Linked DNA regions of Methyloterricola oryzae. Each later gene encodes a partner of the first gene's protein in a complex. Links are inferred from orthologs where the notes say so. Each region holds a gene or a part of one and is shown in the gene's direction. Other genes may lie near its edges.

What was found.
Region 2: the proteins of uvrA (region 1) and mfd are in contact, whole or in part, in a crystal structure (PDB 4DFC), measured with the Escherichia coli proteins. The link is inferred for Methyloterricola oryzae from one-to-one orthologs.

What each region holds. Positions count from the first base shown.
Region 1 is NZ_JYNS01000002.1:74,216-78,004, forward strand. The notes cover bases 1-3,477. They hold uvrA (excinuclease ABC subunit UvrA), read left to right. Parts: upstream 1-385; coding sequence 386-3,277; downstream 3,278-3,477. Other genes in these bases: EK23_RS04205 (MFS transporter), read right to left, coding at 1-190; EK23_RS04215 (DUF2959 domain-containing protein), read left to right, coding at 3,274-3,477. In the rest of the region: more of EK23_RS04215, read left to right, coding at 3,478-3,789. UniProt on the Escherichia coli protein: The UvrABC repair system catalyzes the recognition and processing of DNA lesions. UvrA is an ATPase and a DNA-binding protein. A damage recognition complex composed of 2 UvrA and 2 UvrB subunits scans DNA for abnormalities.
Region 2 is NZ_JYNS01000009.1:33,433-37,774, reverse strand. What follows is about bases 229-4,258. They hold mfd (transcription-repair coupling factor), read left to right. Parts: upstream 229-584; coding sequence 585-4,058; downstream 4,059-4,258. Other genes in these bases: EK23_RS12925 (DUF475 domain-containing protein), read left to right, coding at 4,135-4,258; EK23_RS12935 (H-NS histone family protein), read right to left, coding at 229-326. In the rest of the region: more of EK23_RS12935, read right to left, coding at 6-228; more of EK23_RS12925, read left to right, coding at 4,259-4,342. UniProt on the Escherichia coli protein: Couples transcription and DNA repair by recognizing RNA polymerase (RNAP) stalled at DNA lesions. Mediates ATP-dependent release of RNAP and its truncated transcript from the DNA, and recruitment of nucleotide excision repair machinery to the damaged site.

The sequences.
Region 1 (3,789 bases):
GGCCGTAGGCGCTGATGGCAATTCCGATCAGGAAGGGGGTCGCGTCGGGCAGGTCGCGCGCATAAACCGAGAACACCGGCAGAATCATGAACAGGCCCAGCATTCGCAGCATGTAGATGCCCGCAAGGGAGACACTGGCCCGCAGTTCAGTGCCGGTCATGGGGCTGTCGATTTCGAGGGGCTCCTTCAAGTGGGATACTCCGGTCACGCTTGCCAAAACCTGGCTATGTTACCAGTTTCAATCGCCGTTTGTAGGGCAGGGGAGTTGGCTTCAAGGGACTTTCGGTTCTATCGCTCGTCGGTCCGGTCGAGAGGCCAGAACATGGCTTTGCTCCCTACCCGTCTCCGGCTTATAGTTATTCGTTTGCAGCTTGGCCGTCGCACCATGGACCGCATTCAGATACGAGGCGCGCGTACCCACAACCTTAAAAACATCGACTTGGACCTGCCCAGGGACAAGTTGATCGTCATCACGGGACTTTCCGGTTCCGGGAAGTCCTCCCTTGCCTTCGACACCATCTATGCGGAGGGCCAAAGGCGCTACGTGGAATCCTTATCCGCCTATGCCCGCCAGTTCCTCTCCATCATGGAAAAGCCTGATGTGGACCACATCGAAGGGCTTTCGCCGGCTATCTCCATCGAGCAGAAATCCACGTCGCACAATCCCAGGTCCACGGTTGGCACCATCACCGAGATCTACGATTACCTCCGGTTGCTGTTCGCCCGGGCGGGCACACCGCGCTGTCCGGTCCATGGCGTGTCGCTGGAGGCCCAGACAGTCAGTCAGATGGTGGACAATGTCCTCGGCCAGCCGGAGGAGTCCCGCTGGATGCTGCTGGCCCCGGTGGTGAGCGAGCGTAAAGGCGAACATGTGCAACTGCTGGAAACCTTGCGTGGTCAAGGCTTTATCCGCGCCCGCATCGACGGTCAGGTTGTGGAACTGGACGAAGCGCCAGCGCTGGATCTGCGCAAGAAGCACAGCATCGAGGTGGTGGTCGATCGCTTCAAGGTGCGAGCCGATCTTTCCCTGCGCTTGGCGGAATCGTTCGAGACGGCTCTCAAGCTGGCCGATGGCATCGCGCTGGTGGTGTCCATGGACGATCCGGCCAAGGAACTGGTCTTTTCCGACAAGTACGCCTGCGCGCACTGCGGTTACTCCCTGAGCGAGCTGGAGCCGCGTATCTTCTCCTTCAATAACCCCAAGGGCGCCTGCCCGCGCTGCGATGGCCTGGGTATACAGCAGTATTTCGATCCACGCCTGATCGTGCACAATCCGCAGTTGAGCCTGGCGGGTGGCGCGGTGCGCGGCTGGGATCGGCGCAACGCCTACTATTTCCAGATCATACGCTCGCTGGGCGAGCATTATGGCTTCGATCCGGAGGATCCATTCGAGAATCTGCCGGAGCGTGTTCGTGAAATAGTGTTTTATGGCAGTGGAAGGGAATCCATCGATTTCAAGCATCTGAACGCGAGGGGGCAGATCCAGGTTCACCGTCATCCCTTCGAAGGCATCATCCACAACATGGAGCGCCGCTATCGCGAGACCGACTCCAGCCTGGTCCGCGACGAGTTGTCCAAGTACTTGTCCAGCAAGCCCTGTCCCGAGTGCGAAGGTACCCGCCTCAATCGCGGTGCTCGCCATGTCTTCGTCGCGGAGAGCTCATTGCCGGAGTTGACCTGCCTACCGATCAAGCGCGCCCTGGGGTTTTTCTCCGAACTGGAACTGCCAGGCCGCCGGGGTGAGGTGGCCGTCAAGATCGTCAAGGAAATTCGCGAGCGCATGCAGTTCCTGGTCAATGTGGGCCTGGATTACCTGACGCTTGATCGTAGCGCGGATACCCTGTCGGGTGGCGAGGCGCAGCGGATTCGACTGGCCAGCCAGGTGGGCGCCGGTCTGGTCGGGGTCATGTACGTGCTGGATGAGCCCTCCATCGGCCTACACCAGCGCGATAATGAGCGCCTGTTGAGCACCCTGGTACGCCTGCGCGACATCGGCAACACTGTCATTGTGGTGGAGCACGACGAGGACGCCATCCTGGCTGCCGATCACGTGGTGGATATTGGTCCTGGTGCCGGCGTGCATGGCGGATCCGTGGTGGCACAAGGCACCCCGCAGGCCATCATGGAAAATCCGAACTCCCTGACAGGACAATTCCTGTCCGGACAGCGCGAGATCGAGGTGCCACAGATTCGCCTGCCGCCGGATTCAAAGCGCCGAGTACGTCTGCGCAACGCCCGCGGCAATAATCTGAAGGGCATCGATGCCGAGTTTCCGGTGGGTCTGTTCACCTGCGTGACCGGCGTTTCCGGCTCGGGCAAGTCGACCCTGGTCAACGATACCCTGTTTCGCCTCGCTGCGCGTGAGCTGAATGGCGCCGGGACCGCGGCGGCGGAATGCGATGGCATCGACGGCCTGGACCTTTTCGACAAGGTTGTGGATATCGACCAAAGTCCAATTGGCCGCACGCCCCGGTCCAATCCCGCGACCTATACCGGATTGTTCACACCGATTCGGGAACTGTTCGCGGCGACGCCGGAGGCCCGTTCCCGTGGCTACAGTCCGGGGCGCTTCAGCTTCAACGTCAAGGGCGGGCGCTGCGAAGCCTGTGCCGGGGACGGCGTCATCAAGGTCGAGATGCACTTCCTGCCCGACATTTTCGTGCACTGCGACGCGTGCAAAGGCCAGCGCTACAACCGGGAGACCCTGGAGATACGCTACAAGGGCCACACTATTCACGAGGTGCTGGAAATGACGGTGGAAATTGCCTGCAACTTCTTTGCGGCGATCCCCTCCGTGCATCGCAAGCTGCAGACCTTGATGGACGTGGGGTTGAGCTATATCACCCTGGGCCAGAACGCCGTCACCCTGTCAGGCGGCGAGGCTCAGCGGGTGAAGCTGGCGCGTGAATTGTCCAAGCGCGACACGGGAAAGACGCTTTATATCCTTGATGAGCCGACAACGGGATTGCATTTTCATGACATCCAACAACTGCTGGGCGTCCTACATCAACTGCGCGATCACGGGAACACGGTGATCGTGATCGAACACAACTTGGAAGTGATCAAGACCGCGGATTGGCTGATCGACCTGGGGCCGGAGGGTGGCGACGGCGGCGGCCGTATCATCGCCCAAGGTACCCCCGAGCAGGTCGCTGCCGATCCCGCCTCCCATACCGGGCGCTTCCTGCGCGCAGTGCTGGAGAAAAGTGCGGGCGCGCGCCGTTCCGGAGTTAAAATGTCTCAAGGAAATAAGGTTCACACGGTGTCAGAAACATGAGCAGACTCCCTTCCAATCAAGACCCCCTATTGAGCCAGATCGGGAAAAGTTTGTTGTCTCCCCTGGTTCGCTACCTGACTGCTCAATGTCAGAAAGTCTACTTTCGGGCCGTGGAGTCAGTCGGGCGGCATAAGCGGGATCTGCTGATTACGCGGGTTGAAAGCGCGCGTGATGGCCTGGAGGAAGCCAAGCAGCAGTTTCAGTGTGCCCTGGAGCGCTTCAGTGCGCTGACCGAATTCGACGGCGGTGAACTGGAGGATGTCTATCGCCAGCTCAAGTTCGAATTCGACTACAGCAAGTCGAAGGCCCTGGCGGTGAAAGATCGCATCGACGCGGTTCAGGATGTGGCCGAGGCCTTGTTCTCAGAATGGGAACAGGAACTTGAGCAGTACTCAAACCGCAGCCTGCGCAGCAGCAGTCGCCAGAAGCTCAAGCAGACTCAACAACTCTACGGGCAACTGATTTCCGCCATGCGTCGGGCCGAGGGGAAGATAGACCCGGTCCTGAGCGCC
Region 2 (4,342 bases), on another replicon or contig:
GAACGTTAGACTTCAAACTCTTCGAGGCTACGCCCCTGATCCATCAACTCACGCAACCACCGCGGCTTCATGCCTCGACCGGTCCACTTATCGGACGGATTGTCCGGATTGCGATACTTTACCGGAACCGTACCACCTTTTCTGCCCGTAGCCTTGACATTCTCGGTAATTTCGACAGAAACATTTATGGAAGCCGCTAACTCCTTGATCTGCGCCAAGACTTCCTTGCGCTTGCCTTCCTGCTTGTTTTTCAGAACTTTCTGAGCATCCTCGATCATTGCTGCTAGCTCCAATTCAGAAAGCTCAGTCAACTCGTTTTTCTTCATAATTAGGTCTCTCTATCTAGGTTGTTGTTCATGAATACGCCCAAGCTTTATTCTAATGGCATTTACCAGATCATACAAATAGAATGCAGCCAAAACCATCCGAAGCAAACAGGAATTTATTCTCCAGATTTCACGCTTTATATTCCAGTACTTGACAGAGTCAATCAACTTTAGTCAAGACGAAGTTCTTTCTAGTTTGTCACCTGCAATCGACAAGCGAGCACCCCGCCTACCTTACGCAATGACCCTCTAGCTCATATGAACGGCGCAATCCAAAAAACCGGCGACTTTTCACCACTAAACCCGCAGTTACCACAACATCCGCGGGACATAGTCAATTGGGGAGGACTTCCGGGCTGTGGCGATTCCCTTTGCCTTGCCCAAGCCATACGTTCTTCCGCTGGATTTTACCTGGTTGTCACGGCCGATATGCAGACGACCCTAAGACTGGAACGGGAGTTGCGCTTCTTTCTGGATGACAACTGGCCTGTCATGCATTTCCCGGATTGGGAAACCTTGCCCTACGACGTCTTTTCGCCTCTGCCGGAAATCGTGTCGCAGCGCATTAGGACCTTGGTGCAATTACCCGAGGTACAACGTGGAGTCTTGGTCGTAACCGCCGCCACACTCATGCAGAAACTGGCGCCACGCACCCATATCGTTGCCAATTCATTCAATCTGCGCAAAGGTGGTCGACTGAGCATCGATGAAACTCGCCTGCGCCTGGAGGGCGTGGGCTATCAATGCGTTTCCCAGGTTCTGCAACATGGCGAGTTCGCCATTCGCGGTTCGATCGTCGATATTTTTCCCATGGCCAGCGGTATTCCTTACCGCATCGAACTGTTCGACGAGGAAGTGGAATCCATACGCGTTTTCTCGCCCGAAACCCAACGATCGGAGGGCAAGGTTGATGAGATCAGCCTCTTTCCAACCCGTGAATTCCCATTGGACGATGAAGCCGTCAAGTTGTTCCGGCGCGCCTATCGAACTCAGTTTCCCGACATACCGCTAAACAACCCGCTTTATCAGGATGTCAGCAAGGGGCTTTCCCCTGGCGGTATCGAATACTATCTGCCGCTGTTCGTGGAGCATACCGATACCCTTTTCGACTACCTGCCGCAACAAACCACGATCGTTCGGCATGGCAACATCGGCGCCGCGGCGGACGCTTTCTTCGCCGAAACCTGCGACCGGCAGCGCCTGCGCAAAGGCAATATCGACCGACCGGCCCTGCCCGTGGACATGCTCTACTTGAGCCCAGACGAAATGGATGCCCGTCTGAAGTCCCACCGGCAAGTGGATATTCCCCCGGAGTCCGAGCCAAGCGCGAAGCCTATGGCTAACTGCCAGCCTTTGCCAAATTTGGCCTTGGAGCCCAAGCAGAAACAGCCGGCGGCGGAGTTACTCAGATTTCTGGAGAGTTTCGACGGCAAAGTTCTATTCGTGGCTGAAACGGCCGGTCACCGCGAAGCACTGCTGGAAACACTGGGCAAATACAAAATTCGTCCTCGCCTGATCGAATCCTGGCCGGACTTCCTGCGCGCGGAAAAGGAACTGTGCCTACTGGTAGCGCCGCTGGATCAAGGTATCTGGATACAGCAACCGTCGCAGCTGGCCATCATCACCGAGACCCAGTTGTCAGGCGACAAGGTCCAGCAGCGCCGACGCCGCCGGGCCGCGCACAGGGACTTCGGATCGCTGATGCGCAATCTGGAGGAATTGGAGATCGGCGCTCCGGTGGTGCACCAAGAGCACGGCGTCGGCCGCTACCTCGGTCTGCAGCGGCTCACTGTCGGAGGCATCGACGCGGAATTTCTCACCATTGAATACGCCGGCAAAGACAAACTGTATGTGCCGGTGTCCTCTCTGCATGTGATCAGCCGCTACAGTGGAGCCGGCGACAGCGACGCTCCGCTGCACAAGTTGGGCGGCGAGCAATGGCAGAAGCTCAGGCGCCGCGCCATGGAGCGGGCAAGGGACGTGGCAGCCGAACTGCTGGATATCTATGCCAAACGTGAGGCCAAACCGGGACACGCCTATCAGACGCTGAACGAGGACTATCAGGCATTCGCGGCTGCATTCCCGTTCGAGGAGACGCCGGATCAGGAAAATGCCATCCTCGATGTCATAAATGACATGTCTGCGGCACGCCCCATGGACCGGGTGGTTTGCGGGGACGTCGGCTTTGGCAAGACTGAAGTAGCCATGCGCGCGGCCTTCATTGCCGCTCAGAACGGCCGCCAGGTTGCCGTATTGGTGCCGACCACCCTGCTAGCCCAACAGCATTTCCAGAACTTCCGCGATCGCTTCGCCGACTGGCCGGTGCGTATCGAAACCGTGTCGCGCTTCGTCGGCAAGAAACAGCAGGATGAGTTCGCGCAGGCGCTGGCGGAAGGCAAGATCGATATCCTCATCGGCACTCACAAGCTGCTGCAGAAGGATATCCGCTTCAAGAACCTGGGCCTGGCCATCATCGACGAGGAACATCGCTTTGGCGTGGCACAGAAGGAGCACTTCAAGAAACTGCGCAGCGAGTTGGATTTCCTCACCCTGACCGCCACACCCATTCCCCGTACCCTGAACATGGCCTTGGGAGGCCTGCGCGACATATCCATCATTGCCACGCCACCGCCGAACCGCCACGCCATCCAGACCTTTGTCAGCGAATGGAGCGACACCCTGGTTCAGGAAGCCATCCTCCGCGAAATCAAGCGCGGCGGGCAGGTGTATTTCCTGCACAATAAGATCGAAACCATGGAAAAAACCGCGCGGGACCTGGAGCGACTGGTGCCCGCCGCCCGCATACAGATCGCCCATGGCCAGATGCCGGAACGGGAGCTGGAGCGCATCATGTTGGACTTCTATCACCAGCGTTTCAACGTGCTGCTTTCCACCACCATCATCGAAAGCGGCATCGACATTCCCAGCGCCAACACCATCCTCATTAACCGCGCCGACCAGTTGGGATTGGCGCAATTGCATCAGTTACGGGGCCGGGTCGGCCGCTCGCATCATCGCGCCTACGCCTACCTGCTGGTGCCGCCCAAGTCCCTCATAACCGCCGATGCCGCCAAGCGACTGGAAGCCATCGAAGCCTCGGGCGAATTGGGCGCCGGGTTCATGATCTCCACCCATGACATGGAGATACGCGGCGCCGGGGAGCTGCTCGGCGAGGATCAGAGCGGCCAGATCCAGGAGATCGGCTTCAGTCTCTACACGGAGTTGCTGGAAAGGGCGGTGCACGCCCTGCGTTCCGGCCAGCAACCGGAACTCGAGGCCCCGCTGGAAACCGGCCCCGAGATCGACCTGCAATTCCCGGCCTTGATCCCGGACGACTATCTGCCCGACGTACATGCCCGGCTGGTGCTGTACAAGCGCATCTCCAGCGCCCGTGACGATGAGGAGCTCAGGGCCTTGCAGGTGGAAATGATCGACCGTTTCGGACTGCTACCGCCCGCGACCAAAAATCTGTTTGCCGTAACCACCATGAAGCTCAAGGCGGACCCTCTCAGTGTGCGCAAGATCGAGGCAACCCAGACCGGGGGCCGCATCCTGTTCAAGCCTAAGCCCAACATCGACCCGGTCCAGGTCATCATGCTGATCCAGACCCAGCCGCAGGTGTTCCGCATGGATGGACCCGACAAAATTCGGTTTACGCGCGATTTCGATACGCCCGAGAGTAAAATCAGTTTTATCGAGGACTTGTTGACTACACTGAAACCCGCCGGTTAAAACTGCCCGCCCGCCGGAGCGTCCGCACACGCGGACGCCCGGTGCCTCGCCCGCGACGTAATCCCATGGAGTCTCGATGCGTCATTTCCTGTCTTCACTGATCGTCACCGCCCTCGGCTTGTCGGCAGCCTACTATTGGGGCGGAGCGGCCGCCCTGCTAACGGCCACCTTCCTGGGAATCATGGAGGTGAGCCTCTCGTTCGACAACGCCGTGGTCAACGCTACGGTGCTTCGTGACATGAGCCCGCACTGGCAACGCCGATTCCTCACCTGGGGCATGCTGA